DNA from 3 places in the Pseudovibrio sp. Ad13 genome. Region 2 is predicted to be linked to each of the others. Evidence: predicted binding sites of a transcription regulator. Region 2 holds the regulator's gene; each other region holds the start of a gene.
What was found. The regulator LexA, encoded in region 2, represses DNA repair genes until DNA is damaged. The targets are predictions, from matches to a motif close to TGTTCNNNNTGTGTTCNG.
Positions count from the first base shown of each region.

Region 1 (10,187 bases), on a different contig from region 2:
AAGGTAGCAAATCCAGTCGTCGAGCTCGACGGCGATGAGATGACTCGCATCATTTGGCAGTTCATCAAGGACAAGCTGATCCATCCTTACCTGGACATCGATCTGAAGTACTACGACCTCGGCATTGAGTCCCGCGACGCAACAGACGATCAGATCACCGTTGATGCTGCAAACGCAATCAAAGAACACGGCGTTGGCGTTAAGTGCGCAACCATCACTCCAGATGAAGCACGCGTTGAAGAATTCGACCTGAAGCGCATGTACCGCTCTCCAAACGGCACCATCCGTAACATCCTGGGTGGCGTTATCTTCCGCGAGCCAATCATCATGTCCAACGTTCCACGTCTGGTTCCAGGTTGGACTCAGCCAATCATCGTTGGCCGTCACGCATTTGGTGATCAGTACCGCGCGACTGACTTCAAATTCCCTGGCAAAGGCAAGCTGTCCATCAAATTCGTTGGTGACGACGGCGCTGAGATTGAACACGAAGTATTCGATGCTCCTTCAGCGGGTATCGCAATGGCGATGTACAACCTGGATGATTCCATCCGTGACTTCGCCCGTGCTTCCATGAACTATGCTCTTGGCCGTAAGGTACCTTGCTACCTGTCCACCAAGAACACCATCCTCAAAGTATACGATGGTCGCTTCAAAGATATCTTCCAGGAAATCTATGACGCTGAGTTCAAAGAGAAGTACGAAGCAGAAAAAATCTGGTACGAGCACCGTCTCATCGATGACATGGTTGCTGCATCCATGAAGTGGTCCGGTGGTTACGTTTGGGCTTGTAAGAACTACGATGGCGACGTTCAGTCCGACACCGTTGCACAGGGCTTCGGTTCCCTTGGCCTGATGACTTCCGTTCTCATGTCACCAGACGGCAAAACCGTTGAAGCAGAAGCTGCACACGGCACAGTGACCCGTCACTTCCGTCAGCATGAAAAAGGTGAAGACACTTCCACAAACTCCATCGCATCTATCTTTGCATGGACCCGTGGCCTTGCGCACCGCGCGAAACTCGACGACAACGCTGAGCTGAAGAAGTTTGCTGAAACTCTTGAGCAGGTATGTATCGATACAGTTGAAAGCGGTCACATGACCAAAGATCTGGCTCTTCTCGTAGGTCCAGAACAGAAGTGGCTCACCACCACTGGCTTCCTCGACAAAGTCGACGAAAACCTTCAGAAAGCTATGGCTGCTGCATAAGTACTGCCAAAGCGCTGATTTACGAAAAGGGTGCCTCCGGGCACCCTTTTTTGTGGGCGAAGCAATTGTGCAAGCCTGTCAGCAACCCGATTGAATTTCCAGTACTCCCTTTAAATCAAGGGAGTACCGAACAATGCATCCTTCACGAATACGGCCCTACCGTAATCAAAAAGGATCCTGACGATGAAACCACAACTCTTACTGCTACTGCTCGGCGCGGGATTGGCAAACTTTGCTCAAGCTCAAGATAATGACGCCATAACCGCCAAGAAAATTGGCCCGTATTTCCAGCTGGAAATACAAACTACAACCCCGTCTGGTGAAAAAAAGAGCTCGATCTTTGTGATGGATACAGGATCAACCGGCATCGTTGGCTCCGCTGGCTTTTTTATTCCCACAGCTGAAGAACAGGCCAGCTCCACCTGCTCCACCCTGTCCTACTCCAGCTCAGGGAATACCTATGCTGGATACATAATCAATCGCGATCTCTCGTTTGGAACGCCCGGCAAGGCTCCTACAAAACACCTCAAAAACTTTCCGGTCTTTGCCGCCGTACAGCATTGCCCAAACAGTAAAAACAAGCCCACTTGCTCAAAGACACCTGCCCCCACTTGTAACCACAATCCTAAGGTTTTCATGATGGGGGTTGGTTTTGACAGTCCCCATGGCATTTCCCAGGTGGATGCAGATCAAGCCAATCCCACAAACCCATTCCTAAATCTGGTAGACGACAACGGCGTCCCTTTCGAGAACCAGAATTATGCCCTCACAAACACGCACTCAAACAACAGCAGCATAGATGTCTATCTGGCATCTACTCAAAACCCGCTCCCCAATCTGGGCAAAACGCTTACGCTTCCATTATCGGCCTCACCAACAAATCCAACAGCTTTGGTCGCACCTATCCTCCCCTTTGCAATCACAAGCAAATCCAACGGCGAGGTCGTTTATCCGCCAACCGGTCCCCAACCAACCCGCGTTCTCCCCGATACTGGTATTTCATATGGAATAGTCTCAGTAGCTAAGACCACGCCTCCGTGTTGCACTACCAGCCCTAACAGCGGACAGATTGAAACGTCAGACTATGAGATGCAGCTTTACGTATATAAGCAAAGCAAAGAACCGCTGGTGACACTAAGCTATGGGAGCAATCAAGCTCTCGGCCACTCAGCCAGATGGTCCTTAGGGCATAAGGAAGTTAGTCCGATGCTTTTTAACAGCGGCCAGCTGTTTTTCGAACACTGCAACTACTTCTACTCCCCCGCGGATAAGCAAGTGACCCTAAGCTGCGCTTCAGGACAATAAGGCTCACAGGGAGCGGAACAGCCGCTCTGACGCTCCCTGCCAGATCTCGACATGCATCTGCCTGATTGCCGCAAAGCTCCCCATGACTTCACCGGCCCCTCGATGCTGAAATCTTGAGTACGCCAAAACAACGCCTAAGTGAGAACACATTACGCTTTCAACCTAGGCGGACGGTCACTGTTTCCAATCCGGCGCCTCTTATGTTTAAAAAGATTGTTCTGCTGCTCCTCCTCGCATTTGCTGGGGTCTATCTCTACAACGCTTCATGGCTTTCAGGCCAAACTCCATCCGGCAAACCCAGATTCATTGCTCATCGTGGGGTCCACCAGACCTATCATCGCAACGAGTTGACCAACCAGACTTGCACAGCAGAGCGCATTAACACGCCTACCCATTCCTTTCTGGAAAACACAATTGCCTCCATGCGGGCTGCATTCGAAGCTGGCGCAGATATTGTCGAGCTGGATGTACATCCAACCGCAGATAACAAACTTGCCGTCTTTCATGACTGGACACTGGATTGCCGCACCAATGGACTGGGCATCACCAGATCTCATTCACTTGCAAAACTCAAAGCACTGGACATCGCCTATGGCTACACCGCAGATGGCGGAGAAACCTACCCTCTAAGAGGAACCGGCATAGGCGCAATGCCAGAACTTGAAGAGGTTTTCCGTGCTCTTCCCGGCAAGAAATTCCTGATCAACTTCAAGGAGAAAGAACTACACTCGGCAGAACTCCTGCAGGAGAAGCTTGACAAGCACCCTGAGTGGAAAGCGCAAGTCTGGGGCGTCTATGGGGCATCCGCACCCACCTGGAGTATTGCAGACAGCGCGGAGGAAATCGTAGGCTTCGACAAACGTCAAACCAAAGCCTGCTTAAAAGCATACATTGCTCTCGGCTGGAGTGGTTACGTCCCGCAAGAGTGTAGAGGCACGGTCATCGGCGTTCCCTCAAATTACACATGGGCTGTATGGGGCTGGCCACATAAGTTCCAACAAAGGCTCAAAGAATATGGCAGCGAGGTCATCGCATCCGGCCCATTCACATTACAGGGTGTCGGTGGCGGCATAGACACACCGGAACAACTTGCTGCGGTGCCTGATAACTTCGATGGATACATCTGGACCGACAAGATCGAAGTTCTTGCACCGTACATCCAAGGCCAGTCTACGAAGTAAACTCCACATCCGTGTGATGGCCCTTCCGTTCATCAATGGCTTCATCAATGATCTTCTTTGCTATAGCCGGTTTACGGTCCATGAAGCGGCGCAGGTCTTCCATTTTGAGGACCATGAGCTGAACGGGTGTTCGCGCAACAGCACTGGCCGTTCGCTTGCGGTGAGCAAACAACGATGCCTCGCCAAAATGCTCACCCTCACCATGTAAAATACTGTGGTCAGCAAACACTTCTTCCACTTCACCAGATGCAATCAGGTAAAGGCTGTCACCATCCTCGCCCTTCTCACAAATGGTCTGTCCGGCAGGCACACTGTGCGAATGTAAAAGCTCCGTCACTGCAGCGATCTCAATCGCAGACAGGCGCTCAAACAGCGGTATGGTGGCCACCATACCCCAGGTGATCACAAAGTCTCTGCTATGGATCTCACGCGCAAACGCAGTGCCAACAATTCCAACTGGCAGCGCAAACAGGCAGTACCCCATCAACATCACCAGACTGGCGATGGTTTTACCCATCGCTGTGACAGGCACAACATCACCATAACCAACCGTAGTGAGAGTTGAAAACGCCCACCACAACGCACTCGGAATAGTACCAAAATGCTCCGGCTGCGCGGTATGTTCAACACTGTAAAGCAGCGTCGCAGACACGAGAGCAACGCCAAAAATCAGCACCAGACTGCCAACAATCGCCCTCTGCTCAGCAACCACTGCAGAAATAAGAGAGCGAACAGCAGGCGAGTATCGCGCAATCTTCAGGAACCGTAACAGACGCAAAATAACAAGCGATTTCCAACTGATACTAGCGAAGAACAGCGAAAGCCAGAAGGGCAAAACAGCTACAAAATCAACCAGCGAGAGCGGCTGCATCGCATAAACAGCACGCGCTTTGAGCGGACCATATTTCCTCAAAGGAGGATGCAGGTCTGAAACCCAAAGCCGCAATAAATATTCAACGGCAAAGATTGAGCCAGCAATGAAATCCAGCAGAAAGATCTGCCAGACATACACTTCTCCGATGCTTGGCTCTGTCTCAAGGACAGCAAGTCCCACATTCACAACAATAAAGATGATGAGAATAGCATCGATCTGCTTGGCAAGCCGGTTACCAGCACTGCTGCGCTCCAGCAGATTATAAACTTTCAACTTGATGGAGTGTGCCACCAACGCCCCCAATAAAATTCCCGGGCACTTGAAGAAACAGATAAAGCAATCCCAACAGCAATAAACCTCCCTTCACCATTTTACAGGCCCACGCAAATCGCAAAAAGAGGCACCCAGCGAAAGTAACTGGCAAAAAATAAAGGGGAGATTAAATCCCCCCTTTGCAGCTCTTAGATCTTTGGTTCGGTATTAAAGCGTTTCAAGGTGAGCCTTAATCGCAGCAATCGCCTCATCAGCCTTGCTTGCATCCGGGCCACCAGCCTGCGCCATGTCCGGACGGCAACCGCCCCCACGACCACCAAGAGCAGCAGAACCAATGCGAACAAGCTCAACCGCACTGACCGTCTCACTCACATCCTTGGTCGAGCCAACAACGATCGCAGCTTTTCCGTCTTCCGCTTTGCTGATCAGCACAACAACACCGGAACCAATCGCAGTCTTGCCTTCATCGGCAACAGACTTGAGATCCTTCGGATTGATGCCTTCAAGAACACGAGCCATAAGCTTGAACTTACCCGCTTCAGTAACACCGGCATCCCCATCAGAGCTGCCACCGCCCATCGCAAGTTTCTTCTTCGCGTCCGTCAGTTCACGCTCAAGCTTCTTGCGCTCATCCAGCAAGCTTGCAATACGAGCAGGAACGTCAGCTGCAGCAACCTTAAGCAAACCAGCAGTCTCACGCATCAGCGCATCCTGCTCCGCCAGATACTTACGTGCTTCATCACCAGTAAGCGCTTCAATACGGCGAACACCAGCAGCAACAGCACCTTCAGAAACAACAGTCACAAGACCAATGTCACCAGTGCGCTTCACATGCGTACCACCGCAAAGTTCCACAGAGTAAGACTTTCTGGCTTTCTCGCCAGTAGTCGCCGTACCCATGGAAACCACACGGACTTCATCGCCATACTTCTCACCGAACAGAGCCATCGCGCCAGCTTCGATCGCCTCATCAACTTCCATCAAAGAAGTCTCAACAGCACCGTTTTGCAGCACGATCTCGTTGGCCAGAGCCTCAACCCGTACCGTTTCTTCAGCGCTGACAGGCTTTGGATGCGAAAAGTCAAAACGCAGACGTTCTGGCGTAACCAGAGAGCCCTTCTGAGCAACGTGAGTACCAAGCACTTCACGCAATGCTTCGTGAACCAGGTGCGTTGCGGAGTGGTTGGAACGAATGGCACTACGGCGAGAATGGTCAACAACCAACTCAAGCGCATCGTCCACCTTAACTTCACCGCTCTCAACACGAACAAAATGGACGAACAGGCCGTCAGCTTTCTTCTGCGTGTTGGTGACAGCAAGGGAAACACCATCTGCAACCATGGTACCACAGTCGCCAACCTGACCACCGGATTCGCCATAAAACGGCGTCTGGTTAAGGATCAAAGACCCCTCTTCACCCTGCTTCAAAGAAGTAACTTCTTCGCCATCCTTCACAAGGTTCAAAACAATGCCTTCTGCCTTCTCAGTCTCATAACCGAGGAACTCAGTCGCACCTGCTTTCTCCTTAATAGAGAACCAAATCGCATCGGTTGCAGCATCGCCGGAACCTGACCACGCCGCACGCGCTTCAGCACGCTGACGCTCCATGGCAGTGTTGAATCCATCGGTATCAACCGCAATCTCACGACTGCGCAATGCATCCTGCGTCAGATCGAGCGGGAAGCCGAAGGTGTCATATAGCTTAAACGCTGTTTCACCATCAAGCTGATCACCGGAGCCCAGAGAACTGGTTGCATCTTCCAGCAGGCCAAGACCGCGCTCAAGAGTTTTGATGAAACGCTTTTCTTCCAGCTGAACAGTCTCTTCAATAAGCTTTTCAGCACGCGGAAGCTCAGGGAACGCCTGACCCATTTCACGAACCAGAGTAGGCAGCATCTTGAAGATGACCGGCTCTTGTGCACCCAAAAGGTTTGCATGGCGCATCGCGCGGCGCATGATGCGGCGCAAAACGTAACCACGGCCTTCATTGGACGGCAGAACACCATCAGCAATCAGGAAGGCCATGGACCGCAAGTGATCCGCAATCACCCGGTGGCTCGCCTGCGCTTTGCCAACAGCTTCAACACCAGTGAGATGCTCAGAGCTCGCAATCAGAGCCTTAAAGAGATCGATCTCGTAGTTGTTATGTACGCCCTGCATAATCGCAGCAAAACGCTCAAGTCCCATGCCCGTATCGATGGATGGACGAGGCAGATCGATACGCTTTTCTGGCAGCTGCTCGTACTGCATGAATACGAGATTCCAAATCTCGATAAAGCGATCACCATCTTCCTCAGGAGATCCTGGAGGGCCACCCCAGATGTGCTCGCCATGATCATAGAAGATCTCGGAGCATGGGCCACAAGGACCTGTATCACCCATGGCCCAGAAGTTATCTGAGGTTGGGATGCGGATGATTTTCTCATCAGCAAAGCCAGTCAACTTCTTCCAGATCCTGAATGCTTCTTCATCCTCGGAATAAACGGTGATCAACAGCTTGTCAGCCGGCAGCCCGTATTCTTTGGTGATCAGATTCCACGCCAGCTCAATAGCGTTTTCCTTGAAGTAATCTCCAAAGGAAAAGTTGCCCAGCATTTCAAAGAAGGTGTGATGGCGCGCAGTGTAGCCAACATTGTCCAGATCGTTGTGCTTACCGCCAGCGCGGACACACTTTTGCGAAGATGTTGCACGCACGTAATCCCGTTTTTCCAAACCGGTGAATACGTTCTTGAATGGCACCATACCCGCATTTGTAAACATCAATGTCGGATCATTGCGTGGCACCAGTGGACTGGAAGGAACAACTTCGTGTCCGTTCTTTGCAAAGTAGTCGAGAAAAGCCGACCGAATTTCGTTGACGCCACTCATAGGTATTGATGTCCGTCTCGTTTTCTAGTGGGCAGCTACTTCAACAATCACAGCCGCCAAATTGCAGGGTATGCGCATCAAAAACGATGCAACAAAAAATTAGTATCTGCCGCGTTTTAGCCATATGCAGCAAATCTGTCCATAAAACCCTACAAAAAAAGAGGCTGGATAAATCCAGCCCCTCTAAACTCTATTGGTTTTCCGCAGCTTTTTCCGGATCATCAATCGCTTCAGCGATCAAACCTGCATTCTGTCGGATAGCAAGTTCAATCTCGTCCGCCAGTTCAGGATTCTCTTTCAGGAAGGTTTTCGAGTTCTCTCGCCCCTGCCCCAGCCGCTGGCTGTTGTAGGAGAACCACGCACCTGACTTCTCAACAATGCCGCCTTTCACACCAAGATCCAGCAATTCTCCCATTTTGGAGATGCCTTCACCGTAGATGATGTCAAACTCAACCTGCTTGAATGGAGGCGCCAGCTTATTCTTCACCACTTTCACGCGGGTCTGGTTACCAACAATTTCGTCACGATCTTTAATCGCACCGATACGGCGGATATCCAAACGCACAGAAGCATAGAACTTGAGCGCGTTACCACCAGTTGTCGTCTCAGGCGAACCAAACATCACACCGATCTTCATGCGGATCTGGTTGATGAAGATCACCATGGTGTTGGATTTGGAAATGGAAGCGGTCAGCTTGCGCAGCGCCTGGCTCATCAAACGAGCCTGCAGGCCAGGGAGCGAATCGCCCATCTCACCTTCAAGTTCAGCTTTTGGAGTCAGCGCAGCAACGGAATCGATCACCAGCACATCAATCGCACCAGAGCGAACCAGCGTATCAGCGATCTCAAGCGCCTGTTCACCAGCATCCGGCTGAGAGATGAGCAGGTCATCAATATTCACACCGAGCTTGCGTGCATAAATCGGGTCCAGCGCATGTTCAGCATCAATAAAGGCGCAAATCCCGCCTCCTTGCTGCGCACAGGCAACTGTGTGCAAAGCCAGCGTGGTTTTACCGGAGCTTTCAGGTCCATAGATCTCAACGATACGCCCTTTTGGCAGTCCGCCGATTCCAAGACCGATATCAAGACTGAGAGAACCAGTCGAGACGCTCTGGATTTCTACGGCTTGCCCCTGGCCCATGCGCATAATGGAGCCTTTACCAAAGGCTCGTTCAATTTGGGAAAGCGCTGCATCCAGTGCTTTATTCTTGTCCATCTGATTGCCCTCAACAAGGCGAAGTGAAGTTTGTGCCATACGTTCTCATCCCTTATTCCACGATGGACGCGTAGTTTCAAAGTCAGTTATTTGTACTCATTTTGTTCCAACTTTGCAATACCTGATAACTAACTAATAAAAATGGACTAATTTCAATGTGTTCTCTTATTGTTCAGCATGTAGATAACTTTTCCCGACACCTGTTTGGAGGAACGCATCTGGAATCAAACAGCAAAATGCACTTTTGATACATCACCCACAGTCTGTATTTGCTCGTAGCTTGCTTTGGCCAACCACATTGCATATCAACTGTCTTTCGATGTCGGGAGGAGAATTGGTTATGTCCACTAAAAAGGTCGGAGTAATCGGAGCAATCCATCTGGACAGGATTGCCCATGCAGATCGACCATTCAAGCCGGACACCTCAACACCCGGGAAAATTATGTCCCGTGCTGGAGGTGTTGGAGCAAACATTGCACGCGCAATGGCCCGGCTGGGCATGCAACCAACAATGCATGGATGTCTGGGGGACGATGCAGACGGAGCATTCCTCGCAAAAAGTCTGACAGACTGCGGGATTGATACCTCCAGTATCACCACTGTCGCAGACGGTCGAACAGGATCCTATCTGGCGCTTCACAATCCGGATGGCACATTGTTCTCCGCAATTTCAGACAGTGAGATCACAGCAAAGGTAAGTTTCTCACAAGCAAATCCAATCCCGCAAGCTCTGCTGGACTGTGATATCTGGCTCTGCGAAACCAATCTGGAAGAAGCAACGCTTTTCTCACTTGCCAATGCCAAGGAGCATCGCCTTCTCGCAGCAGACACTGTCTCGATTGCGAAGGCACCCAAACTGCGTCCCCTCCTCTCAAACATCGACATTCTTTTTACCAACACAGATGAAGCCACAGCTCTTTTGGAGTGCGAACCAGGAGAATTCTCAGCAGAAGAACTAGCTCGAAAGCTGGCAACTGCGGGCATTCCTATTGTTCTGGTCAGCAATTCCAACAAGCCACTGGCTCTTCACTGTGCAGGCAGCACAAGCTCGCACACTCCATTTTCTGTTGTTCCCGTAGATGTCACCGGTGCCGGTGATGCCTTCATTGCAGGCTTTCTTTATGCAAGTTGCCTCAATGAAGCCCCGGTTTCAGCAGTAAAAAGCGGTCTTGCCTCTGCATCAATTACAGTGGAAGCGACCGGCGCTGCGCCAGAAACGCTTTCACCCCAATCGCTTAAAGCTCGTTTATTAGAACATGCCTAA
Region 1 is NZ_LMCC01000017.1:312,855-323,041, forward strand. Features, by position in the region: gene PsAD13_RS21090 (NADP-dependent isocitrate dehydrogenase) at 1-1,206, shown strand, start outside; gene PsAD13_RS21095 (hypothetical protein) at 1,390-2,511, shown strand; gene PsAD13_RS21100 (glycerophosphodiester phosphodiesterase family protein) at 2,712-3,692, shown strand; gene PsAD13_RS21105 (cyclic nucleotide-gated ion channel) at 3,682-4,857, opposite strand; gene alaS (alanine--tRNA ligase) at 5,047-7,707, opposite strand; gene recA (recombinase RecA) at 7,898-8,962, opposite strand; gene PsAD13_RS21120 (PfkB family carbohydrate kinase) at 9,264-10,187, shown strand.
Region 1: a site for LexA is predicted at 9,082-9,099, ahead of recA (recombinase RecA). Genes of this name have one in related genera too.

Region 2 (10,187 bases):
GCGCCCGAGTGCTGGGCGCCGCGGTGTCGGGCGGGCCTTGTTTGCTGCAACGCTTGATGCTGCCAGACAAGCCGGTCTTGAGAAGATTGATGCCACGATTGGTGCCTCCAACCCGGAGGGGCTGGGTTATTATGAGGCGGTTGGCTTTCGCACCTATAAGACCAACGAGAGTTCTGTCAGTAAATGCTTTGAGCTGACTGAGGCAACTGCACCTGTCCAGAAATGATCATTTGACGCCGACGACAGAGAATCTTCCGGAGCAGATGCCATCTGAGAAGACGCCGGTGAAGATTTTGGAGTTCACGAAACCGGTTATGAACTGGGTGTTCTCGACTTCTTCATCCGGATCATTGGGGAAGGTGATGAGGACTTGCGAGTGTTCGGCATAAATGCCGTCACCGCGCAACTCGCTGCGGGCATAAAGGGAGAATTTGTGCCCTTTGTCGCTGACAAATTGTCCGCGCCGTCCGTTTGGATCGGGGTAGACAGTGTATCCGTTGCCATAGCGCTCTTTACAGAACTCAACACCAACTGCATCTGTCAGGACTGTCAGGTTCTGGATGGCGATTTGCCGTGATACAGACAGGCGTTTCAGGTCGGTGAAGGGATTGCCCCGGTTGTCGCGGTGGGTGATCTGACCATTGGCTTGCCCCAGCATCCCAATGGTGAGGATGAGAGCTACACCGGACTGTTTCAGTTTTGTAAGGCGCATGTCTACTCCCATTTCAAACCTGCTGTGCCTGACCTCTCGTCCCGGATCTGTCGACGACAGGACTGAGGCTTGTTGCTGCACAGAAAATCTTCTTCATGGGGAGCTTCCACTCGTTGCTGTTCAGGCCTCACGACCAGCAAAGAATAGTCCTGCTGCGTTAATGTAAATGCTCTGGGTTCAATTTGATTTTCTTTAGGATGAAGAATGTGTTTCGCGCGATTGTCCGGATTTAATCAATTTCTCGAGGCAGCGTTTTGCGGGATCAATTGGCGGCTACGACGGAGAAGTGCCCGGTACAGACGCCATCAGAGAAGACGCCGCTGAACATCTTGGAGTTGACGAAGCCGGTGATGAAGGCAGTCACCTCGACCTCTACGTCCGGGGCATTGTGGAAGGTGATCAGCAGTTTTGAGTGTTCTGCATAAATGCCGTCCTGACGCCACTCACTGCGGTCGTAGAGGGAGACTTTGTCGTTCATCTTGCTGATAAACTGCCCTTGTTTCCCGTTTTGGTCAGGAAAAATTGTGCCGCCTTTGCCATAACGTCCCTCGCAAAACTCAATTCCCACGGCATCAGTCAGGACTGTCAGGTTGTCAATTAAGACTTGCCGTGTTGGAAGGGCGCGCTTCATGTCGGAAAACGGATTAGCCTTATTGACGCGATTGACGATCTGACTGCTGGCTGGCCCCAGTAGTCCAAAGGTGATGAGGAGAACAACACCGGACTGCTTCAGCTTTTTAACTCGCATGCTTTCTCTCGTTTTAAACCTGTTGTGTCCCATCTTTTATGCCTGAACGGTCAGGATTGGTGCGGCTGCTAAATGCTGTTGGACGATGAACCGGACGTGCCTTTTGCACCGGACCATTTCGGTTTGGGGAACCTCTCAGATTATCTGGCTCTGTCTGTGTCAGTTCAACGGAACGGTGGTGAGCGGGCTTTACTGGAGTTTCAGCGGGCCAACAAAGACCTTGCCGGTGCATGTGCCGTCTGTGAATACGCCGCTGTAATGGTCTCCGCCAATCAGGCCGGTTACGAACTGAGTGACCTCGATCTCTTCCTCTTTATTGCCGGGAAACGTCATCATAAACCGGTCGTGCTCTGCAAAAATGCCGTGTCCCAGGATCTCGTTTGTATCGACCAGCGTTACCGTGTGCCCTTTATCGCTGATGTAGGTGCGCTTAGGGGCTTCCTTGGAGGGGGAGACTGTATACCCGTCACCATATCGCTCAACGCAGATGGAATTGTCTGATGTGCCGTCCTGCATGCTCAGGTTTGAAAAGACAACGTCTCTGGAGGCTTGTGTGGTGTCGGTGTTTGCTAAGGAATAGCTTGCCAGACCAGCAGAGAGGAGCGTGAAAGCTGCAAAAACAGGGAGGGGGGCAAGACGCATCAATACATCCTTTTCTGATGCCAGTGGTAGTGCCGGGCACTTGGTCAAACATCAAGGATAGGGATGTGGTGAGGCATGAACAGGATTAAGCCGCCTCATGGTTTGCGTGTGTTGAACGCAATGGGCGCTATTCAAATAAAAAGGAGGCAAAATGCCTCCTTTTTCTAAGTCTGTCTATCAGCTCAAGCAGCTTTGCTACACTTCCCGAAAACCGGTATCCGTTTTTCGGAGAATGTTCTTAGCGGCGCTGGTCGATTGGCTGATAATCACGCTCGGAATAGCCGGTGTACAGCTGGCGTGGACGACCGATACGCTGGGAAGGATCTTCAATCATTTCCTTCCACTGTGCGATCCAACCTACTGTACGAGCCAGTGCGAAGAGCACGGTGAACATGGTGGTTGGGAAGCCCAGAGCACGCAGGGTGATGCCGGAGTAGAAGTCAATGTTTGGATAAAGCTTCTTCTCAACGAAGTAAGGATCGGTGAGAGCAACTTTTTCCAGTTCCATTGCCACTTCAAGAAGCGGATCGTCCTGGTGGCCCAGCTCTGCAAGCACTTCATGACAGGTTTTCTGCATGATGCGCGCGCGTGGGTCGTAGTTTTTGTAGACGCGGTGACCGAAGCCCATGAGGCGGAACGGATCATTCTTGTCTTTTGCACGTGCTACATACTCAGGAATACGGTCAACAGAACCGATTTCGGAGAGCATGTTCAGAGCTGCCTCATTCGCACCGCCATGAGATGGACCCCACAGACATGCAATACCAGCTGCAATACATGCAAATGGGTTTGCGCCTGAAGAACCAGCAAGACGTACGGTGGATGTGGAAGCATTCTGCTCGTGGTCAGCGTGCAGGATGAAGATACGGTCCATGGCACGTGCCAGAACCGGATTTACTTTATATTCCTCACATGGAACTGCGAAGCACATGTGCAGGAAGTTGGATGCGTAGTCCAGATCGTTTCTTGGGTAAACGAATGGCTGGCCAACGTGGTATTTGTAGGCCATTGCAGCAATGGTCGGCATCTTTGCGATCATGCGCAGGGATGCAACCATGCGCAGGTGTGGATCAGAGATGTCGGTGCTGTCATGATAGAAGGAAGAGAGAGCTCCAACGGTACCGGTCATGACTGCCATTGGGTGGGCGTCACGACGATAACCCTTGAAGAAAGAGCTCATCTGATCATGGATCATGGTGTGGTAGGTTACACGATGAACAAAATCGTCCTTCTCTGCGCGTGTTGGCAGTTCGCCGTACAGCAGCAGATAGCAGCTTTCCAAAAAGTCGCCGTGTTCGGCGAGCTGTTCAATCGGGTAACCGCGGTAAAGCAGAACGCCTGCGTCACCGTCGATGTAAGTGATCTTGGATTCGCATGAGGCAGTTGATGTGAAACCAGGGTCCAGTGTGAAGTGATCAGTTTGCTTATAAAGCGAACCGATGTCCAGAACATCAGGGCCCATGGAGCCAGAGTGGACGTTAAAGTCCCAGCTGTTGTCTCCAATAGTCAGTTTCGCTGTTTTGTCGCTCATATCAGGCAACCCCCATTTTGTATCTCCTCATGCGACTTGCTTCATTTGTGTACAAATGAATACACTGCATGATCTGACGTTTCCGCCCGGAGGAGAGTGTTGTCGTGGAACTGCCTATATCATTTGCCGCGATGGGGCAAGCGCCCGCAACCAATGCTTTTAGCTATAAGTGTAACTACCGCTACGAATGACTAGTATTTGCAGCGGTAGTTTCTTTTAGAATTCAGCGAATTAAGCTGAAAGATCACGAATGCGTGCGCAAGATTCGTCTTTTCCGAGCACTTTGAGCACGTCAAAGATGCCTGGGGATGTGCCACGACCAGTGAGTGCAGCGCGCAATGGCTGAGCAACTTTGCCGAGTTTCAGCTCTTCTGCTTCAGCAACTGCCTTAACGGCAGTCTCGGTGCTCTCCACGGTCCACTCGTCCAGTGCTTCCAGAGCAACCAGAACCTTGCCAAGAACAGCACGTGCCTCGTCAGAGAGGATCTTTTCAGCCTTTGCATCCAGATCCAGCGGACGCTGAACCCAGAGGTAACGAGCAGATTCCTGCAGTTCGACAAGGGTCTTTGCACGCTCTTTCAGGCCAGGCAGAGCTTCAACCAGTTTGTCCTGGTTTCCATCGCCTGCAATCCACGCCATGACGTCTGCGCCGCCTTCCACGTCCATCAGATAGGTGAGGAAGTGACCGAGCAGCTCCTCATCGCTTTCTGAGCGCATGTAGTGAGCGTTCAGGTTTTCCAGCTTCTTGAAGTCGAAACGGGACGGGGATTTGCCGACAGCGTCCAGACCGAACCACTCGATCATCTGATCGGTAGAAAAGATCTCGTCATCGCCATGGGACCAGCCGAGGCGTGCCAGATAGTTGCGCATGGCGGATGGCAAGTAGCCCATAGCCCGGTACGCTTCTGCACCTACTGCGCCGTGGCGCTTGGAGAGCTTTGCGCCATCTGGTCCGTAGATCAGCGGAATGTGCGCCATGACCGGGACATCCCAGTTCAGAGCCTTGTAGATCAGGGACTGGCGTGCTGCGTTGGTCAGGTGGTCATCGCCACGAACGATGTGGGTGACGCCCATGTCGTGATCGTCTACCACAACGGCCAGCATGTAGGTTGGGTTGCCATCAGAACGCACGAGGATCAGGTCGTCCAGATCCTTGTTGGCGAACTTGACGGTGCCCTGAACCTGATCTTCCACGATGGTGTCACCTTCAAGCGGTGCTTTCAGGCGAATGGCAGGGGCGATGCCTTCTGGTGCTTCAGATGGGTCACGATCACGCCAGGTGCCGTCATAGCGCGGCGGGCGACCTTCTGCGCGGGCCTTCTCGCGCATCTCGTTCACTTCTTCCGGGGAGCAGTAGCAGTAGTACGCAGTGCCGTCCTTGACCATCTGCTCAGCAACTTCGCGGTGGCGGTCAACGCGGCCATACTGGGAGATCGGCTCGCCGTCCCAGTCCATGCCCAGCCAGGACAGACCGTCCAGCAGCGCATCTACGGCTTCCTCAGTGGAGCGGGAGCGATCGGTGTCTTCAATGCGCAGCAGCATTTTACCGTCGCTGTGTTTTGCCAGAAGCCAGTTGAACAGGGCTGTACGGGCGCCGCCAATATGCAGGTAGCCAGTAGGAGAAGGCGCGAAGCGCGTCACAACAGGTTTAGTCATAGGTGTTCCGGAAAAGTTTCAAGTTACTTCGAATAGTTTGGGGTAATTACGGCGGGGCGCCGTACCTCTGCGGGCTGTGTACCATAGCATTGAAAAGTTCCCAAGTGGCAGAAAGGGACTTAAGGGTGCGCGAGGGGCAATCATCCTCAGACAAGACGCAATCTGGTGGCTGTGCTCCCAGAATAGGTGAGCTTTGCCTTGAGGAGGATAAGTTTTCTTCTGCGCCGTTTGAGACCGATACGGCGCTTGCTGGGCGAACTACACAGCAACGCACAAAAACGCAAGTCAACGCAAAAAACGCACATAGCAACGCAAGCATGCGTTTTGCTGAAGAGAAACAGCGCCTTAGTCTTCGTGATGTGCTTCAAAGGGCACGTAAGCTGCTGGGTTTCGTGCTGAGGCCGGATTGGTCAGCTGTCATGACTTATGCCCGCTCTGCGCTCGTGCAGGATTGGAACAAGGGGCATGGCATCCTCTGGTATGCGCTTTGCCATTTAGCTGGTGTGCTGGTTTATTTCTCACTCCCCGCCGAGCCTTACAGTGTTTTAAGCGGAACTCCTTTTATCTTATTGGGAGTATTCGCTTTTCGTCGTTGGAAGATCGGGCGGTTAACGGTTGGGCTGACCGCGCTTTTGTTCTTTACTGCCGGGTTCTTCCTTGCTGATTTGCGCGTGGAGTATGCGCGCGGTGACCCGCTGGAGCGCCCGGTTACACGCAAAGTGGAGGGTGTGGTTGCTGGAGTGAAGCATTCTGGCAAAGGGGCTTACTCCGTCATTTTTGCAGATGTGACAACACTTTCGCAGAAGGGCGTAACTCTTCTTTCTTATCGCATCCGGATTAGCATCAAGGGGATGAAAGAGGCACCCGTGATGGGGGACAGGATGCAGCTGAAGGCTCGGTTGTTGCCGCCGGGAGGTGCGGTGCGCCCCGGTGGGTATGACTTTGCCCGAACTGCGTTTTTCAGTGGGATTGGTGCGGTCGGCTATGCGCTTTCCAAACCGGTTGTTGTGGCACAGGTAGAGGGCACAAGTTTTCTGCAAGGGATAGAGCGTGTGCGCAGTGGGATAGCACAGCGGATCCGGCGGGTGTTGGATAACAGCCCGGAAAGTGCGTTTGCTGTTGCACTTCTGGTGGGCAAGCGAGACTATCTTGCCACCGCTGACAAGGATGCCTTGCGCAATGCAGGGCTTGCTCATGTGCTCGCTATCTCCGGCATGCATATGGGACTTGTGACCTCTCTGGTCTTCCTTGGTGCCCGCCTGATCCTATCCCTCAGCCAGTCGCTTGCGCTGAAAGGACATATTCACGTTTATGCCAGCGTGGCAGCACTGATTGCGGCGATTGTTTATCTTGGTTTGTCAGGAGCTTCTGTGGCAACGCAGCGGGCTTTTTTGATGGCGGCGATGATTTTATGCGCGGGTCTGCTTGGTCGGCGGGCCTTCAGTCTGCGTGGTCTGGCGCTGGCTTGCCTTGTGCTTTTAAGCCTGAGGCCGGAGGAGGTTCTGGCTCCCGGGTTTCAGATGTCCTTCATTGCAGTGCTCGCCTTGCTCTCAGCCTATATGCTTGGGAAGGATTGGTTGCTCGGTAATCGAGATAGTTCGCGAAGACGGAATACCTCATGGTTTCATAGGATTAGTCGTGTAATCTTAAAGTGGATTCTAGCTTGTGCGTTGACCTCGTTGATTGCAGGTGCTGCCACGGGGCCAGTTGCGGCGATGCATTTTGAGCAGGTTGCGCCTTATGGAGTTCTGGGGAATATTCTTGCTATGCCATTGGTGACTTTTGTGGTTATGCCCCTTGGGTTATTGAGTCTGTTGGCGATCCCGTTTGGTGCGGATGCGTTCTTTCTGCAAGGGATGGAGGCTGGGTTGGCGCTGGTGCTGAAAGCTGCTTACTGGGTGAGCTCACTCAGTGAGGGGCTGACCAGTCTCGGGGTTTCCAGTGCTCCAGGGTATCTGCTCGTGATCCTAGCGATTGTCGTACTGTGTGTGATGCCGCTGCGCCTGAAATGGCTTTCACTTCCGGCATTTACGGTGAGTGTCCTGATGTTTGCCGGTGGCAAGGCGCCTGATCTGATGATTGCGGATGCGGGCAAGCACATTGCTTATTATGGGCAGGATGGTGCGTTTCGACTGACGTCCTCACGTATGTCGTTTGCTGCTGACAGCCTGTTGCGCGCTGGTGGAGTTTCGGCGGGTTCGTTCAAGCAACACAAGGTGAGGGCTTCAGATCGGTCCTGTGATGATCGCGGCTGTGTGATTGAGATATTCCCTCAGCAGCCTGCAGAGGGAGGGAGGATAAGCTCTGCGCCGATCCTGTTGGCACAGTCCAAAGTGGCTGATGTTTTGGAGGCTGACTGCCATCTTGCCACCATCGTCATCACGCAGGTTCAGGCGCCTCCGGCTTGCCGGGCTGAGCTGGTTATTGACCAGAAGGTTTTCGGAGAGCGCGGTTCAGCTTACATCTGGCTTTCTGTTGGTGCTGAGGGCGGGGAAAGAATAAAAAAAGTGCGCTGGGCATATGATGCTCAGCGCAGGCCTTGGAATCCGAAATTGCCTCAGGCAACCAATGATTTAATAGCGGCGGAAGAGCGCAATCATCTTGCCTTGCACGTGGACGCGGCCCGGGCCGAAGATGCGAGTTTCGTAGGCGGGGTTGGCCGCTTCCAGCGCGACTGAGGCGCCTTTTTTGCGCAGGCGCTTCAAGGTTGCTTCTTCTTCATCAATCAGCGCCACAACAATCTCGCCGTTATCAGCCGTGTCACCACGTTTGATCAACACGGTATCTCCATCGAAGATACCGGCATCGATCATGGAATCGCCTTTGACTTCCAGCGCATAATGCTCGCCGCGACCCATCAGATCAGCAGGCATTGCGATGGTATGGCTTTGTGTCTGGATTGCTTCGATTGGGACGCCTGCAGCAATGCGGCCCATGACCGGGATTTCCAGCGTTGGCACTTCGTCTGGTGATGTGGTGCGTGGAGGTGGCGGCGTTGCTACTTTCTTGCTCAGGGAGCCCTCAATCACCTCAGGTGCAAAGCCTTTTTCCTTAGCGGCAGGCTTCAGGCCCGGAGAAATGGAGTCTGGCAGTTTGAGGATTTCAAGTGCACGAGCTCTGTTCGGCAAGCGGCGAATGAAGCCGCGCTCTTCCAGAGCTGTGATCAGCCGGTGAATGCCGGATTTGGAACGGAGGTCCAGCGCGTCCTTCATCTCATCGAAGGAGGGCGGAACACCGGCTTCCTTCAAGCGTTGATGGATGAACATCAAAAGCTCGTGTTGCTTCTGTGTAAGCATCTTTTATCCCCGTTCGCTCCTAAGGCGCTGATTGAAAGTGAGCGGTCATTCCTGACCAATCGCAGTTTTGTAATTCCAAGAAGCTGAAAGACTTCAACTTCTGCGATTGGAAGGACAAAACACGAACGTACTCTACCTGTTCTCATTGTGTTCTGCAATGGGTTTGTTGAGGTTAAGCCCTGCTAGAACTGGGGGATTTGGTTTCTGGTGGGTGAGTGGGCAGGGGTTGCCCACTTCTGATGTCTGGATTTAGCGTAGCTTGAGCAGGTCCACTTTTTCACCTGCCTTTGCAGCTGGTGCGTGTGGTGGACGAATGATCAGGGCATCTGCTTTTGTCAGCAAGGCAAGCATGGAAGAGTCCTGTTTGCCAAACGGTGTTGCTATCAGATCTCCGTGTTCGTCTGTGTCCAGACTGGCGCGCAGGTAGTCCTGGCGCATATCATTTGTAGGCAAATCATCTGCCAGAGTTGCTTTGGTAACGCCTTGATTTGTCACAGAGACCGTGCGGCCTAACATCTTGTCCAGAAGCGGGCCGAGGAAGAGGAGTGCGCATACAAGGCTGGAGACTGGATTGCCAGGAAGGCCGAGGACTTTCATCGGGCCAAGGGCACCGGCCATGAGGGGCTTGCCCGGGCGCATGGCGATGCGCCAGAAGCCTAGCTCCATGCCTTCAGCGCCCAGTACGTCCTGAATGAGATCGTGGTCGCCAACAGAGGCACCGCCGAGTGTCACCAGTACATCGGCTTTTGCTTCAATAGCCTGTTTCACGCGTGCCGTGATTTCCTCAGGCTGGTCTGGTGCAATGCCCAGCATCATTGGCGTTCCGCCACAGTTTCTGACGAATTCTGCGATGCCGACTTGATTGGACGCTATGATTTGATTCGGACCTGGTATCTGACCTGGCTCTACGAGTTCATCACCATTTGCGAGGATCGCAACAACCGGTTTTTTGCGTACTGGCAAGGCTGCGTGGTTCATGGCGCCTGCAAGCGATAACTCACGGAAGCCGAGTGGCGCGCCTGCCTTCAGGAGGGTCTGACCTTCTTTGAAGTCGAGGCCTGCTGGGCGGATGAACTTACCAACAGAAACGGCTTCCTCGCAAAACAGGTTATCCCCGTCACGGCGGGCGTTTTCCTGCATCAAAATTGCGTCGACGCCTGCTGGAACAGGTGCACCTGTAAAGATGCGCAGAGCTTCTCCGGCTTGCAACGTGCCATCGAAGTTATGCCCGGCAGCGACTTCTCCAATGACCTTCAAAGCAGTCTCTGGATCGACCGTATCAGCAGCTTTGACGGCATATCCATCCATTGCTGAGGCGGAAAATGGAGGCTGCGTTCGTGTTGCAGCAACATCTTCTGCCAGAATGCGTTCTCCGGCTTCAAGTAGTGGAAGCTGCTCGGTACCGGTCGGATTCACATCTTTCAGGAGGCGGTCCAGCGCTTCTTCAATACTGATCAAGTTCATTGGGAGTTATCCTCCTCAGCCAGATAGTGACCGGACTTGCCGCCCTTCTTCTCCAGCAACCGGATTTCACCGATCTCCATAGAGCGATCAACGGCTTTTGCCATATCGTAAATTGTCAGGCAGGCAACGGAGGCAGCT
Region 2 is NZ_LMCC01000015.1:67,489-77,675, reverse strand. Features, by position in the region: gene PsAD13_RS17495 (GNAT family N-acetyltransferase) at 1-226, shown strand, start outside; gene PsAD13_RS17490 (hypothetical protein) at 227-712, opposite strand; gene PsAD13_RS17485 (hypothetical protein) at 975-1,460, opposite strand; gene PsAD13_RS17480 (hypothetical protein) at 1,650-2,102, opposite strand; gene gltA (citrate synthase) at 2,341-3,633, opposite strand; gene gltX (glutamate--tRNA ligase) at 3,865-5,289, opposite strand; gene PsAD13_RS17465 (ComEC/Rec2 family competence protein) at 5,415-7,967, shown strand; gene lexA (transcriptional repressor LexA) at 7,863-8,585, opposite strand; gene glp (gephyrin-like molybdotransferase Glp) at 8,835-10,049, opposite strand; gene moaC (cyclic pyranopterin monophosphate synthase MoaC) at 10,046-10,187, opposite strand, start outside.

Region 3 (10,187 bases), on a different contig from region 2:
GGTGTTCTCAGGTTGAACCGGCGCAGGGCGATGACCAGTGACCCCAAAGCGTTGCCGAGCAGCATGCCGGCGATTGGGATGGTGACTTGCGCAGAGTACCACGGCACAGGGCGGCTGAGGATTACGATGAACATCAGCAGCACTGGCAGCATGGCAATGAGTATAGCTGCCGTGAGCGGGGCTGCTGATTTGAGGCGGGGCATTTGTGCACGACCAGCCGATGTGATCGCGGCGATTGTTGCCATGGCGACCAGCCAGAGCAGGTTGAGGGCCAGATTGTCCAGATCGAAGACGGTTTGCAGATAGAACCCGATGACCAGCAGCTGAATGCTCATGCGGGCAATGGATATTGCCAGATCCCGGGAGAGGTCCTTCAGGCCCATGGTCCAGAGCAGGGACAGTGGGATGATTGCTATGAGATAAAAAAGAGCCAGATCACTCCACGCGACATTTGAGGTCATTGCACGCGCTCCTGTGAGCCTGGCTGTGCTGGTTCAGGCAGTTCAATTACCTGATCAATCTTGCTTTGAAGGTGGGCGTCGTGGGTGACAGCCAGCAGTGTCTTGGTGTTTTCCATCAAAAGGTCACCACAGGCGAGGGCATGGGCTTTGTCGAGGGCTGCTGTGGGTTCGTCTGCAATCCACAAAGGGCGTTGCAGAAGCAGCGCGCGGGCGAGCGCGAGGCGTTGACGTTCGCCGCCAGAAAGGCTGCTTGTCGCCTGATCGAGTGCTGCGTTGGGCAGGCCCGCTACGTTAAGAGCCTGAAGCATCTGAGTATCTGATGGCTTGCGTTTGTGATTGGCTTGCAGCTCAAACGGTGCCAGCAAGGCCTCGCGAATATGGTCTGCCAGAGGGCTCACGCGTTGAGGGAGCCAGTTAAGCTGTTTGTGGAGCTGCGTTCGTCCTCCCGCTGTGTAAGAGAGGCCATTGAAGAGCAGCTCGCCTGCCTCCGGTTTATCCAGCCCTGCGAGAATGCGAAGGAGAACTGTTTTGCCACGACCGGAAGGGGCACGGAGGCACAGTTTATCGCCTTCATACAGCTTGAAAGAATAGGCGTGAAAGAGCTGGCGTCCTTGCTTGGTGACTGAGATATTTCGAGCCTCGATAAGAGGCACACGCTTTGCGTCCTGAGGGGCGGCCATTGGAACTCCTGATTGCAGGAGGGAGAGTTCCCTAGTTGCCTTGGAAAATCAAGGAGGGAGTGGTGGCCATGGTGTTTTTGGAGTGGACCTTATTTGGGTGAGCCAAGGTCATGTGCTTGTTGAGTGCAAGGGGCATGGTCTGAGCCGATGCCCCCACAAAAGTACCTAATTAAGATTCTAAGGCTTTAGCTTTGTTCATTAGTTTCATCTCAACAGGCGTCAGCTTACGTGTACCTGTGCCGCGCTTGAGATTGAAAGTAACCGGGTTTGGATAGTGGTCCAAAGATGCGCCGGTTACTGTATCAACACCTATGCCGATGATGCCGCCGATGAGAACATTGCCAACCATGCCAGCTGCACCTTTGCCGCTGACGCGAGTATCAACATCGATGACCTGAGACTGATAGCCCGGTGCAGATGCCTTCAGAGTAAGTTTCTGACTTCGCGGAACATTGATGACACACGGTCCAACGCAAGTATGCGCTGTTGTTGATGTGATCTTCGCGTTTGCTGGCTTTACGTCGATTTTGATGTCTTCAGTTGTGCCGCGAACAACTGTGCCGCAACCGGCCAAGAGAATGCTGGATGCTGCGACGCCAGCTACAAAATAGGATTTCATTTCCCAACTACCCCAAATTTACGTTGAGGCTAATTAGGCAGATGTCACAATTCAGTCAAATTTCTTAATAATTTTTCTGGTGATATCATTATCGTCAGGTTGTAAGATTAATAACTATTAAATTTTTAAGGAGTCCTGAGGTTATTGTCGTTGCTCTCGAATTCTCGCAAAACATTGTTTCATTTCCCTAAGATATTCTTAAATTACGTAGCGTATTCAAATAATTAACTTGGTATCTTCTAAACTCTCCGGCAACCAAGACTTTATACTTGCGCATATTCTCATCCGAAAACCGGAACCACTTACGGGGATATGCATAGATGGAGGCCGGTAGATGTTTATCTCGTTCGCCCGCTTACAGATCTATTTTGTCATCGCGCTGCTGCTGATTGTGGTGGTTTATCCGCTGTATCTGTTTGGATCGGTGATGGGCCTTGACGGATTCGATCTGCGCAGGGTGGGGGGCGACTTCTACCAGTTCCTGCTTGCCTCTCGCATGGCTGTGGCGGGGCAAGCTGCGCAGCTTTATGACTTTGGCTGGTTTTATGATGAAGTACAGCGCAATGTGGCTGGTGGCTCCGGCTTTTACGCGTGGGTGCATCCGCCAAGTCTGCTGGTCTTTCTGGTCCCGCTGTCTGGGTTGACCTATCTCCAAGCTTATAGCCTTTGGATGGGGATGGGAGCTTTGCTCTCGTTTTCGGTCGCCTTTAGCCGTAAAGCGCCTATTCGTGCGTTCACCTTTTTCATTTTTGCTCCTGCAACACTGGTGAACCTGTTTTACGGCCAGTTTGGCATGCTGGCGGGCGGGTTCCTTTATGGCGGGCTTCGTTTGCTGGACCGTCATCCGGCGTGGGCGGGGGTGTTGCTTGGCTGTGTTTCCATCAAGCCTGAGCTGTTCATGCTGATACCGATCATATTGATTGCCCATCGCAGTATCATCGCGCTGTGTGCGTGTGTTGCGACAGTGGCGTTCCTTGTTGATGCCTCGGCTGTGTTCTTTGGGTCTGGTCTTTGGTGGATCTATCTGGATACGGTTCCGTCCTTACTGGCAACAGTCATGGACCAGGGTGAGGGCAGCTTTCTCTATCTGATCCCATCTGCGTTTGGGGCGATGCGGGCGCTCGGGTTTTCTGCGACGGCTGGATATCTGGTGCAATTGCCTTTCACTGTTCTGGCGTTCGTGGTGGTGTTCTGGCTGTTTATGTGTGAGCGTGAACCGATCGCCCGTAATCTTGCGGTGACGCTGTGTGTTTTGCTGGCAACGCCTTTCCTGTTCCTCTGGGACTATGCAGTTCTTTCTCCGGCGCTCTACCTTTATGCGACACGCACTGGTCTGTTTGATGATGATGCAGATTCCCCGTTTGTGGCGCCGCTCCTTTTGTTTGCGGTTTATCTTTTGCCAATCGTCAATATTGCGCTGGCGGCTCATGGCTTCCCGGTGGGGCCAATCTTCACCGCGCTGGCGTTGGCTGCTGTGTTGACGCGGATGGTTGGTATTGATCAGATGCAAGTTAGTGTAGGGGATGAACCAGAGGAGGGGGATAACTCCCTTTCTGATGAGCGTGAAAAGGATGAAGGGCTCGGGACAACCTGAGCCTTGGCCGTCCGTTACATAGGAACGCAGGTTTCACGTAAAAAACGCAGATCAACGCAAAATCAGACAAAGCAACGTAAACTGCGTAAAGTCATGGACCAACTTTTCTCGGGTCCAGAGTAATTCCTGTCTAAATCCTAACTGTTCTGGCTGGTGTGTTATTCCCGGTGGCGATAAGACTAATGCCCAGTTGATGATTAAACAGGTGAGTAAACCGGTGAGCCTTGCTGATACCTCTCAAAAAGAAATTGAAGCCCTGAACGCGGATGAAGCTGCGCTGGAGCTGGAGCGGCTGGCGGGGCTGATAGCTGAGTATGATGCAGCCTATCACACCAAAGATGCGCCGATTGTTGATGATGCGACCTATGATGCGCTGCGCCGCCGGAACGAGGCTTTGGAAGCTGCTCATCCGGAACTGGTGCGCGCAGACAGCCCGAGCAACCGGGTTGGGGGTGCTGTTGCGGAAGGCTTTGGCAAGGTCACTCACGCCGTACCGATGCTCTCGTTGGACAATGCGTTTTCTGACGAGGATGTGCAGGACTTCATTGGCAAAGTGCGGCGCTTCTTAAAGTATGACCCGTTGATGGGTGCCCTCGCGGTGACGGCTGAGCCAAAGATTGATGGCCTTTCCCTTTCCTTGCGCTATGAGAGCGGCAAACTGGTTTATGCTGCAACCCGTGGTGATGGCACCACTGGTGAGAATGTGACAGCTAATGCGCTGACCATTAAGGATATTCCGCAGGTGTTGCCTGCGGGTGTGCCGGATGTGGTTGAAGTGCGCGGCGAAGTTTACATGAGCCATGCGGACTTTGCGGCACTGAATGCGCGTATGGAAGCCAATGGCGGCAAGGTGTTTGCAAACCCGCGCAATGCGGCGGCAGGGTCTTTGCGTCAGCTGAATTCCGAAATCACCAAGACGCGTCCACTCAAGTTCTTCGCCTATGCCTGGGGGGATATGAGTGAGGTTCCTGCTGAGACACAGATGGGCATGGTGGAGCTGTTTGGGCAGTGGGGCTTCCAGATCAACCCGCTGATGAGGCGCTGTGAGAGCGCTGAGGAACTCCTGAAAGTCTATCATGGGATCGAGGAGGATCGCTCCGGTCTTGGCTATGATATTGACGGCGTGGTTTACAAGGTGGACCGGCTGGATCTGCAGGGCCGTCTTGGCTTTGTATCGCGCTCACCGCGTTGGGCGATTGCTCATAAATTTCCAGCAGAACGTGCGTTTACAACGCTCAATGCCATTGAAATTCAAGTGGGACGAACGGGTGCATTGGCTCCGGTTGCAAAGCTGGAACCTGTCACGGTTGGCGGTGTTGTGGTCTCTAATGCCTCTCTTCACAATGAAGATTACATCAAAGGCATTGGTCAGGATGGTGAACCCATCCGAGATGGCAAGGACATCCGTGTTGGTGATACGGTGATTATCCAGCGTGCCGGTGACGTTATCCCACAAATCGTGGACGTGGACTTGAGTAAACGGGCAGAAGATTCGGTTCCGTTTGAGTATCCCGTGAATTGTCCGGCCTGTGGTTCTCATGCCGTCCGCGAAGTCAATCCGAATTCCGGCAAGGTTGATGCTATTCGCCGTTGTACAGGTGGATTGATTTGTCCAGCGCAAGCGATTGAGAAGATTAAGCATTTCGTTTCCCGTAACGCCTTCGATATTGAAGGACTGGGCGAGAAGCAGGTGGAAGCGTTCTACGAATATGACATGGATAAAGGTGGGATTCGCACACCAGCGGACATCTTCACGTTAGCGGAACGGGACAAGAGTTCGCTTAACAAACTGCGTTCGCGTGAGGGGTTTGGTGCTGTTTCTGCGCGTAAGCTGTTTGAAGCTATTGATAGCAAACGGCAAATTGAACTAAATCGTTTGATTTTCGGGCTTGGAATTCGCCATGTTGGAGAGGGAAATGCCAAGCTTCTGGCTCGGGCGTACTCCTCCTGGAGTGCATTTTCTGATGCCATGATTGCAGCAACTGATGCAACTTCAGAAGCTTACCGTGAACTCAATGACATTGACGGAATTGGCGGTACGGTTGCCAATGCTCTGGTCGAGTTCTTTGCAGAGGAACATAACCGCGACGCGCTTGCTGCACTGATTGACCAGATCACCCCGCTTGATGTGGTTGTTGCTGATAGCTCTGACAGCCCCGTTGCTGGAAAAACACTCGTGTTTACAGGTAGTTTGGAACGCATGAGCCGGGATGAGGCGAAGGTACGTGCGGAAAGTCTGGGTGCGAAAGTGTCTGGTTCTGTTTCCAAGAAAACCGATCTGGTGATCGCGGGTCCGAAGGCCGGGTCCAAGCTCACTAAAGCACAGAGCCTTGGTGTTCAGGTTATCTCCGAAGATGACTGGTTCGAGTTGGTTGGCGATCAATAGCAAAAGAGCGAGGGAGCTTTGGGGCTCCTCTCGCTGCATTGGTAGACTTGCGGCGAGCCTACTTCTGCGCCAGTGTTGCTCTTAGGCGGACAGATGCTTCGGCGCGTCCGCCGATATAGAGCATCATGTTCTTACCATCTGTCTGCACGCTCATGGGGATGGTTTTCTCGATCTGCTTTTTCAACGGGTCGTAGTCTGCTTCAGCTTTTTCAAGTGCTTTCAGAGCACTGTCGTATTCCTGGATCTTCTTTTTGACTGCAGGCTGGAGCTTGAGCAGTTTTTTGAGCTCTTTCGCTGTATCGCGATAGTTGGGATCAGTTTTGGGGTCTTTTTCCTGCTGCTTCAGCTGGCTTTCGAGCACTTTGAGCATTTTGTGTTTTGTCGAGATGTCCTCTTCCAGTGACTTGGAGGCCTGAACAAAGCGGAAGGTTCTTGCTTTCTCTTTTTCAAGTGCGGCAATGTTCGTTCTGGCTTTCTTCATATCCGGCGCGTCTTCGACATGATTGTCGTAGGTCAGCCGGATGGCTGCCTTGCCCTGGAAAATGAGTTTGTCGAAGCTTGCAGTGTCCGTCGCGTGGATGTTCATCCGACGTCTGATTTCAGCCCAGATGCTTGTGCGGTTTTTATAGAAATCATCGTAGTTCTTATATCTGCAAATGACCTTCGGCATATCTCAAGCTCCATTCCAGTTGCGGTCAGATGTTCTCCAGAAGCAACATCCTTGGCTAAGAGAGTGGGCAGGAAATCTTAGCAAGATCTCTCGGGAGACAGCGATAATTGAGCCAAATTTGAAGATGTGATCGTTGGGTTGGCTGAATTTGACAGGAAAACACCAGTGGGGCCGGAGCGCACCACTGGTGTTTTCTGAGATGTTTGAAGGAGTTGCCTAGCCGATTTGCTTGCGGATCTCTGCCAGCATCGCCAGATGGGTATGAATGAAAGCGACCAGAATGGTTGCTGTAGCCACATCCACGTTCACAGGTTTTTTACCGGATTCCGGTGATTGAACCTTCAGCAAGTCCTCATGACCAGTGATTTCAGCGGAGATGTACAGACGGTCAAAGTCCTCACCGTTTTCGGCCTCCAGCTTCTTGTAGATGTCTTCCAGAGCGGCGGGACGCGGGGGAGGTGTGGCGCCTGTGGATTCAATCACTTTTGAGACCGCAGTTTGTTCTTCGCTTTCCAGATCTGCAAACTGGCGCACCAATGGATTGCTGGCCTTCATTGTCGCCATTTTACTGATGGCAAGTGAGAAGGGGCTGATTGTCAGCGTCTTGTTGGTGTAATCGGTGGAGCCGTGGTGGTTGGCCTGGGCGGAGGAAACCAGAGCAGGTGCTGCCAGTAAAGAACCGGAGATGCCAATGAGGGCGTTCCGACGTGTCATGTGTAACTTACCAGTATTCATAGTTTTTCTTTCAGGTTGTTACAGTGTTGTTTGTCTTTCGGAAGTGAAGATATTCCCGTTGCTAAGCTGAGTTATTCTCGTTGGCAGGTATACGCATACTTCCTCTTTAAAACACTAAAGGGCCTCCCGGATTTCAAGTAACTCAGAACAAGCTTGATAAAACATCACAGAGCAAAGCTGGCGTGAGGCAAGAGTTACTGAGTGAAGATGCCTTGCCCTACAAAACGATGTGTATCTCTTTGCTGATGCCTCGCTTCTTCAATGTTGTTGCTATATTGTTCCTCGTTAAGTATTGGAGATTCTCCCTCTGATTTGAGAGGGGTATGCGTTCAAAGGATCTAACGAGCTCAATGGCAAACTCTTCTGGCCCACTTCATCGCGGAATACCTGCTCACCCTGCTGATCCTCTGGCTGCACCACAGCCCAAGGCAGGTGGTATCGCAGCGAGGGCCATGGCTGCACGGCAAACCAACGCCCCAGCCTATATGGAAGGATTGAATGCAGAACAACGACTTGCTGTTGAGACGATCAACGGACCAGTGCTCGTTCTTGCAGGTGCTGGCACTGGTAAGACACGTGTTCTGACAACGCGTATTGCACATATTCTGGCAACGGGTCACGCCACTCCGGGGCAGATCCTTTCTGTGACCTTCACTAACAAAGCTGCCCGCGAGATGAAAACGCGCATTGGCGCTTACATTGGCGATGGCGTTGAAGGCATGGCCTGGCTCGGCACGTTCCACGCCATCTGCGTGAAGATTTTGCGCCGCCATGCTGAGCTTGTTGAGTTGAAGTCCTCGTTCTCCATTCTGGATACGGACGATCAGGTTCGTTTGATCAAGCAGATCATTCAGGCGGAAGGTCTGGATGAAAAGCGTTGGACTGCAAAGACATTTGCGGGGCTGCTGGACAGCTGGAAGAACCGCGGGCTTACACCCTCACAGATTTCAGCTGGTGACGCACAGGCCTTTGCTAACGGCTTGGGGCGCAAGCTTTATGAGACCTATCAGGAACGGCTTAAGATCCTGAATGCCTGTGATTTTGGTGATTTGCTGCTGCACTGTATTACGATCTTCAAAGAGCATGATGATGTTTTGAAGAGCTTCCAGCATCGCTTCCGTTACATGCTGGTGGATGAGTATCAGGATACCAACATCGCGCAGTACATGTGGTTGCGTCTGCTGGCGCAGGGCAATCCGAACGTGGCCTGTGTTGGTGATGATGACCAGTCCATTTATGGCTGGCGTGGTGCTGAGGTTGATAACATCCTGAGATTTGAGCAGGATTTCCCGGGTGCCGTTGTGGTTCGTCTTGAGCGGAACTATCGCTCGACCAGCCACATCTTGTCCGCAGCTTCTCATCTGATTGCACACAATCAGGGCCGTCTTGGTAAAACCCTTTTCACCGACCAGATGGGTTCTGAGGAAGAAGAGAAGGTGCAGGTTACCTCGGCCTGGGATTCTCAGGAGGAAGCCCGCTCCATTGGTGATGAGATTGAAGCTCTTCAAAACCATGGGCATTCTCTGAATGAAATGGCCATTTTGGTGCGTGCGTCCTTCCAGATGCGCGAGTTTGAAGACCGGTTTGTCACGCTTGGATTGAACTACCGCGTGATCGGTGGTCCGCGCTTTTACGAGCGTATGGAGATCCGCGATGCGCTCGCCTATTTCCGCTGTGTGATGCAGACGTCAGACGATCTGGCTTTTGAGCGTATCGTGAATACGCCGAAGCGTGGGCTTGGTGAAGCGACGCTGAAGATTGTTCATGCTTATGCACGGGAGCGCGCTATTCCGCTGATGATCGCTGCTGAAGAGTTGGTGCAGACCAATGAGCTGCGTCCGAAAGCTCGTGCTGCGCTCGCGGATGTTCTTGGCATGTTGGAGAACTGGCGTAATCAGGTTGAGACCATGAGCCATACGGAACTGGCGGAGATCATTCTTGATGAGAGTGGTTACACCCAGATGTGGCGTCAGGATCGATCTGCTGAAGCGCCGGGACGTTTGGACAACCTGAAAGAACTTATCCGCTCGATGGAAGAGTTTGAGAGCATGGCTGGGTTCCTTGAGCACATCTCGTTGGTGATGGATAAGGACAGCGATGCGGAAGAGGATGCGGTCTCGATTATGACACTCCATTCTGCAAAAGGCCTTGAATTTGATAGTGTTTTCCTTCCCGGTTGGGAAGAGGGTGTGTTCCCGAACCAGCGGGCATTGGATGAAACCGGACAAGCTGGTCTGGAAGAGGAACGGCGCCTTGCCTATGTGGGTCTTACCCGTGGCCGCAAGCGTGTGAAAGTGTGGTTTACCTCTAACCGCCGCATTCATGGCTCGTGGCAGTCCTGCATTCCTTCGCGGTTTCTGGATGAGCTACCTGCAGATAGTGTTGAGGTTGTTGAGGCCTCCAGCTCTTACGGTGGGTATGGTCTGAATAGCGCTGGTGGTGGTTATGGTGCCAGCCGGTTTGACAACAGTGATCCCTTCCAGAGCAAGTACTCTACGCCGGGTTGGCAGCGTGCGCGTAAGGCGCAGGCGTCTGGTCAGCAGTATGGCAAAATGCATGGCGGAAACCAGAGCCGTCGTGCCAAGAAGGCTGGTCCGATGACCATTGAAGGCGAGCTGGTTGCCAAGAGCGTTACTGAGGCAGGAAGCGATTTTGCGATTGGTGAGCGGATCTTCCATATGAAGTTCGGTTATGGATTGATCGGCGATATCGAGGGGAACAAGCTTACCGTCGATTTTGAAAAAGCTGGCCAAAAGAAAGTGCTCGATAGCTTTGTTGAGCGGGCATAAGCTGCAACTCAAGCGTTAATTACCTTTAGGGTAGATTGTGCTATCTCTCTTCTAAGTTGTGTTGGGAGATGGCAATGAATGAGGTGGTTCTCGCGCTTGCGATGATTGGTGTGGCGGGGGTTGGTGCACAATGGCTTGCCTGGCGATGGTCTTTACCTGCGATCGTTCTTCTGCTTGTTGCTGGCTTTCTCATTGGTCCTGCCACGGGTGTTCTCAGTCCAACTGCGTTGTTCGGTGATTTATTGCGTCCAAC
Region 3 is NZ_LMCC01000018.1:60,740-70,926, reverse strand. Features, by position in the region: gene PsAD13_RS21920 (ABC transporter permease) at 1-461, opposite strand, end outside; gene PsAD13_RS21915 (ATP-binding cassette domain-containing protein) at 458-1,141, opposite strand; gene PsAD13_RS21910 (hypothetical protein) at 1,311-1,760, opposite strand; gene PsAD13_RS21905 (glycosyltransferase family 87 protein) at 2,095-3,354, shown strand; gene ligA (NAD-dependent DNA ligase LigA) at 3,572-5,740, shown strand; gene PsAD13_RS21895 (hypothetical protein) at 5,799-6,410, opposite strand; gene PsAD13_RS21890 (DUF4142 domain-containing protein) at 6,627-7,124, opposite strand; gene PsAD13_RS21885 (UvrD-helicase domain-containing protein) at 7,496-9,934, shown strand; gene PsAD13_RS21880 (sodium:proton antiporter) at 10,009-10,187, shown strand, end outside.
Region 3: a site for LexA is predicted at 7,411-7,428, ahead of PsAD13_RS21885 (UvrD-helicase domain-containing protein). Genes of this name have one in related genera too.